2 linked regions of the Tolumonas auensis DSM 9187 genome follow. The protein of the gene in region 1 binds, or shares a complex with, the protein of each later gene. Links are inferred from orthologs where the notes say so. Each region holds a gene or a part of one and is shown on either strand. Other genes may lie near its edges.

The links.
Region 2: the proteins of accB (region 1) and accD are in contact, whole or in part, in a solved structure (PDB 8UXZ), measured with the Escherichia coli proteins. The link is inferred for Tolumonas auensis DSM 9187 from one-to-one orthologs.

Annotation. Positions count from the first base shown.
Region 1 is NC_012691.1:2,757,192-2,760,273, reverse strand. What follows is about bases 291-3,038. They hold accB (acetyl-CoA carboxylase biotin carboxyl carrier protein), read right to left. Parts: upstream 2,014-3,038; coding sequence 1,567-2,013; downstream 291-1,566. Other genes in these bases: glyA (serine hydroxymethyltransferase), read left to right, coding at 2,817-3,038; aroQ (type II 3-dehydroquinate dehydratase), read right to left, coding at 2,045-2,503; accC (acetyl-CoA carboxylase biotin carboxylase subunit), read right to left, coding at 291-1,555. Also shown: TOLA_RS12885 (PTS sugar transporter subunit IIB), read right to left, coding at 1-87; more of accC, read right to left, coding at 215-290; more of glyA, read left to right, coding at 3,039-3,082. UniProt on the Escherichia coli protein: This protein is a component of the acetyl coenzyme A carboxylase complex; first, biotin carboxylase catalyzes the carboxylation of the carrier protein and then the transcarboxylase transfers the carboxyl group to form malonyl-CoA.
Region 2 is NC_012691.1:1,730,915-1,734,019, forward strand. What follows is about bases 1-2,771. They hold accD (acetyl-CoA carboxylase, carboxyltransferase subunit beta), read right to left. Parts: upstream 1,934-2,771; coding sequence 1,067-1,933; downstream 1-1,066. Other genes in these bases: folC (bifunctional tetrahydrofolate synthase/dihydrofolate synthase), read right to left, coding at 1-1,070; truA (tRNA pseudouridine(38-40) synthase TruA), read right to left, coding at 2,055-2,771. Outside these bases: more of truA, read right to left, coding at 2,772-2,840; TOLA_RS08000 (FimV/HubP family polar landmark protein), read right to left, coding at 2,929-3,105.

The sequences.
Region 1 (3,082 bases):
GGCTTGCGGCATATGCGCAAAAGTCAGCAGCAGAATAGGTAAGATTAACAGGCGCTGTTGATTGTCATCTGACTGGATAGATACCATAACACTTAAAAAATCTGTGAGCGTTGTATCATTTTAACTCATGATGAGAAAAATAGCAGGGTAAATCGTGACGTTGATCGCATAAAAAAGGCCGCGTTTGAACGCGGCCTTAGCGATTGATAGAGACTTACAGTCCTAACTTCTTGTGCAGATAGTGGATATTAGTGCCACCACTGTGGAAGTTTTCGTCCCGCAGGATCTCTTTATGCAGCGGAATGTTGGTTTTGATCCCTTCCACCACAATCTCATCCAGTGCCTGACGCATACGCGCGATTGCGATATCCCGGTTTTCACCGTAGCAGATCAGTTTCCCGATCATTGAATCGTAATGCGGCGGTACGGTATAGCCGGAATAGATATGAGAATCCCAGCGGACGCCTAAACCACCCGGTGCATGGAACCACTGGATCTTGCCCGGAGCTGGCAGGAAAGTTTGTGGATCTTCTGCGTTGATACGGCATTCAATCGCATGACCGCGAATATGAATTTCATCCTGTTTGATAGACAGTGGCTGACCCGCAGCAATTTTCAGCTGCTCCTTGATCAGATCCACACCCGTGATCATTTCTGTCACCGGATGTTCTACCTGAATACGGGTGTTCATTTCGATGAAATAGAACTCACCGTTTTCATACAGGAATTCAAACGTGCCGGCGCCACGGTAGTTAATCTCGATACAAGCACGAACACAACGTTCGCCGATGTAACGACGCATATCTTCCGTAATGCCTGGTGCTGGCGCTTCTTCTAATACTTTCTGGTGACGGCGTTGCATAGAGCAATCACGTTCACCCAGATAGATGGCATTGCCCTGACCATCGGCTAATACCTGGATCTCGATATGACGAGGATTTTCCAGATATTTTTCCATGTAGACCATGTCGTTGCCAAAGAACTGACCCGCTTCTGACTTAGTCAGCGCAACAGAGTTTTGCAGTTCTTCTTCGTTGCGTACAACACGCATACCGCGACCACCACCACCACCGGCAGCCTTGATGATCACCGGATAGCCGATACGTTTCGCAATGGCGGCGTTTTGTTTGGCATCTTCGCCAATCGGGCCACCTGAACCAGGTACACACGGCACGCCTGCTTTTTTCATCGCTTCAATTGCTGACACTTTATCGCCCATCAGACGAATAGTTTCAGCTTTCGGGCCGACGAAAATAAAGCCGGACTTTTCTACCTGTTCTGCAAAGTCTGCATTTTCAGACAAGAAGCCGTAACCGGGGTGGATAGCCACTGCGCCGGTCACTTCCGCTGCTGCAATAATCGAAGGCACGTTCAGATAAGAATCTTTCGCGGACGGTTTACCAATGCAAATGGTTTCATCTGCCAGCTTAACGTGTTTCAGATCGCGGTCTGCGGTGGAATGCACTGCTACCGTTTTGATGCCGAGCTCTTTACACGCACGCAGGATGCGCAGAGCTATTTCACCACGGTTAGCGATGACAATTTTATCCAACATAACGAGCTCTCTTATTCGATGATAAACAGAGGCTGATCAAACTCAACGGTATCGCCGTTTTCAACCAGAATGCTTTTTACCACACCAGCTTTGTCAGACTGGATCTGGTTCATCATCTTCATAGCTTCTACGATACACAGTGGATCGCCCACTTTTACCGACTGGCCAACTTCAACAAATGCTTTTGCATCCGGGCCTGAAGAACGGTAGAAAGTACCAACCATCGGAGAGCGCAGGGTATAACCACTTACTGCTTCTGCGGCTGGTGCTGCGGTATTCGCTACCGGCGCTGCTGCGGCAACAGGCGCTGCTTGTGGTGCGAAATTGATCATTGGTGCAACCTGACCGCTGACTGCGCGACTGATGCGAACCGATTCTTCACCTTCGGTGATTTCCAGTTCAGCAATGCCGGATTCTTCAACCAGCTCGATCAGTTTTTTGATTTTACGGATGTCCATTTGCATTCTCAGTTCAACTTCTTCTGCTTGTTCAATTATTGGATGACCGTTCCAGATGACGGACGGCCGCGGTAAGTGCGAATTCATACCCATCAGCTCCCAGACCACAGATCACGCCTTTGGCTACATCAGATAAAAAGGAGTGATGACGGAAAGGTTCACGGGCATGAACATTCGATAAATGAATTTCGATAAATGGAATGGCAACACCCAGTAAAGCATCGCGGATCGCAACGCTGGTATGAGTGAAGGCTGCCGGATTGATAAGGATAAAATCGACTGTCCCCATCGCCTGATGAATGGTATCGACCAGTTCATATTCAGCGTTGGATTGTTTATGGGTCAGTTCAACATCCAGCTCAGCAGCCAGTTGTTGCAAACGACCGACAATGTCGTCAAGTGTTGCGGCGCCGTAGATGCCTGGCTCACGTTTTCCCAGCAAATTCAGGTTAGGGCCGTTAAGCACTAAAATGCGGAACTTTGCAGTCATTGAGTCGCTATCCTCTGCAAATATGCAGCTATCTTTCATTTTAATCAATTTCCGGACTGGTATTGTTCAAAAACTATCCGGAAGATGATTGTTTTCGTGTTGATTGGCAAGATTACCGTAGATTCTTGTACGTTGTCAGCATTTTCGTAGGAAAAATAGCAAAAAATGGCCAATAGCGTCTTTGTCAGAGAGACAACTAATTGGTGGCCGCTACTTTGTAAAAAGAGTCGCTTTATTGATGCGCCCGGATGTCAGGCAGGGTAGAATATAACAATACCCTAACATGACGCCATGAGTCAGGAGACACTTAATAATGCTGAAGCGTGATATGAACATCGCCGATTATGATCCGGAGCTGTGGGCTTCAATTGTGGAGGAAACACAGCGTCAGGAAGAGCATATCGAACTGATTGCTTCTGAAAACTACACCAGCCCACGTGTAATGCAAGCACAGGGATCACAATTAACCAATAAATATGCCGAAGGTTATCCGGGCAAACGTTATTACGGTGGTTGTGAGTTTGTTGATAAGACTGAAACTCTGGCTATTGAACGAGCTAAAGCACTGTTCGGTGCTGT
Region 2 (3,105 bases), 1.0 Mb from region 1 along the record:
CCGGATAAATCAGCCAGATGCCAGGCAGATACATATGGCACAACATGCTGCAGTGTATGCGCTATGTCTTTATCTTTAAGCATACCGACTACGGCAATTATTTTGTCTGCTTTTTGCTTTTCTAATTGCATTGCCAGGTAACGGGCAGCATGAGGATTATGCGCAACATCAATAATCACCGTTGGATGATTCTGTAATGTCTGGAATCGGCCAGCTAATTGAGCATTTTCCAATCCGGACCGGATAGCACTTTCAGATACCGATAAAGGAACATGTTCCAGGACTGCCAGTACGGTTGCCGCATTCTGTAGTGGCAAAGCCGGAACAGGTAAATCAGTAAATTGCCAGTGCTGGCCAGTGAATGTCCATTTATCTTCTGTTAGCTGGTAACTGAATTGTTCACCAACCGTGTATAGCTGAGCATTAATTTGGTTTACTGCTGCATATAATGTTTGCGGAGGATTAGGTTCACCACAAATTGCCGGTTTTTCTGAACGATAGATGCCCGCTTTTTCTGTAGCAATTGCATCTCTGGTATTACCGAGCCAATCGCAATGGTCCAAATCAATACTGGTAATGACAGATATATCAGCATCAATAATATTAGTGGCATCAAGCCGGCCACCCAGTCCCACTTCAAGAAGAATGACATCAGGCTGGTATTTTTTAAAAACGGCAAACGCCGCGAGTGTTCCGAATTCAAAGAAAGTCAGGCTGATGTCTGCTCGTTTCTGTTCAATGTCTGCGAACGCAAAGCACAAATCTTCATCACTGACTTCATGACCATTTATTTTCACCCGCTCGTTATAACGCAGCAAATGCGGGGATGCATAAACGCCCGTTGTATATCCGGCGGCCTGTAAAATACTGGCCAGCATCGCACAGGTAGAGCCTTTACCATTTGTACCACCTACGGTGATTACAATGCCCGGTAATTGCGTTAAAGCTGCTCTTTCTGCCACCGTTTTGACACGCTGCAACCCCAGCTCAATTTGCTGAGGATGTATCTGCTCTAAATAAGAAAGCCAGTCGGATAAAGACTGGCTTTGAGTCATGACTGGCAATGTCATGCGTGACTTTCCCCGATAACGCTCAGATTCATAAATTTACTCAGAATTGAGGCTAATTTATCGCGCATATCACGTCGATCGACAATCATGTCAATAGCACCCTTTTCCAGCAAAAATTCTGAACGCTGGAATCCTTCAGGCAATTTTTCACGCACTGTCTGTTCAATAACACGAGGACCAGCGAAACCAATCAATGCTTTGGGTTCACCCACGTTAATATCACCCAACATAGCAAAGCTGGCAGAAACACCGCCCATCGTTGGATCTGTCAGAACGGAGATATAAGGCAAACCTTCTTCGCTTAAACGCTCCAGTGCAGCACTGGTTTTGGCCATCTGCATCAGAGAGAACAGAGCTTCCTGCATACGTGCGCCACCGGATGCTGAAAAACAAATCATACCACGACGCTCTTTAATGCATTCTTCCACTGCGCGCACAAAACGGGCACCCACTACAGAGCCCATTGAACCGCCCATGAATGCGAATTCAAATGCACAAGCTACAACAGGAACACCTTTGACAGTTCCTTTCATGACAACCAGTGCATCTTTTTCATTAGTATCTTTCTGAGCTGAAGTCAGACGATCTTTGTATTTTTTTGAATCTTTGAATTTCAGAATATCCTGCGGCTCAAGTTCAGCGCCCAACTCGCTGCGATTATTAACGTCAAGAAAACGCTCTAACCGGGCTCTGGCACCAATCCGCATGTGATGACCACACTTAGGACAAACAGATAAACTACGTTCTACTTCGGCTTTGTATAATACCTGCTCGCACCCATCGCATTTCGTCCAGATACCTTCAGGTATGTTGTGACGACGAGAGTTATCGCTTTTGGGAAGAATCTTTTCAAGCCAGCTCATGGGATTCCTTACTTTAGTCTTAACACGACCAAAACTTACTGATTAATCTCGTTTTGATCGATAGCATATCAACCGTGCATTAAAGCACAAAAGACACAATTTGTTTACTTATCGTTATAATTTATGCGTTAAACCATAACGGCCCTAACGGTGGTTTAGGTAACCCGTAATGAAGTGGGTATGTAACATCCACCAGGTACAAACCTTCAGCTTTTGCTGTGGCACCTGACACCGTTCTGTCTTTGGCGTCCAGTATTTCACCAATCCATTCCTTTGGTTTTTCACCAGTACCAACAAGCAATAATGAACCCATAATATTTCTGACCATGTGATGCAGAAATGCATTCGCCTGAATATCCAGAATGACATAACTTCCGGCCCGATGAACCGACAGGGACATAATATTCCGGAATGGCGTATTGGATTGGCATTGTGCAGCACGGAATGATGTGAAGTCACGCTCACCCAGTAAAAGCTGACCCGCCTCATTCATCTGATCTGCATTCAGCGGATGATAGTAGTGACTGACACCTTTTGCCAGAATACCGGGACGAAGCGGTTCATTATAAATGATATAGCGATACCGGCGTGCTGTAGCAGAAAAACGGGCATGAAAATTATCATCAACAACATGAGCCCAACGTACTGCAATATCATCCGGAAGCTGTGCATTTATACCCAGCGTCCAGGCGGACATTTGCCGGTTGGCTGTTGTATCGAAATGAATCACCTGCCCTGTCGCATTGACCCCGGCATCTGTGCGCCCTGCGCACTGTATTTCTACAGGATGATTAGCGACCCGCGATAATGCAGTTTCCAACTCTTGCTGAACACTGTTTACTTCCCGCTGTCGCTGCCAACCATAGTAGTCAGCACCGAAATACTCTATACCTAGCGCAATACGCATATTTTTCTCCGAACTTTATCGCGCGGGATTATACGTCAGCAAGAGATAAAAAAAAGTGGTGATCTCGGTCACCACTTTTTATATTTATTTATACAATCCGGGAAAGTAATTTTTCAGCCTCTTTTATCTGTTCGCTGCTACCCATAGCCTGCACTTCAAGCAATAACACTTTAGCATTCGCTTTATCATCAATTTCGAGATAGGCACGGGCCAGATCAAGTTTGGCGCCGACACCGCCATCATCGTCAATATCAATACCATCGTG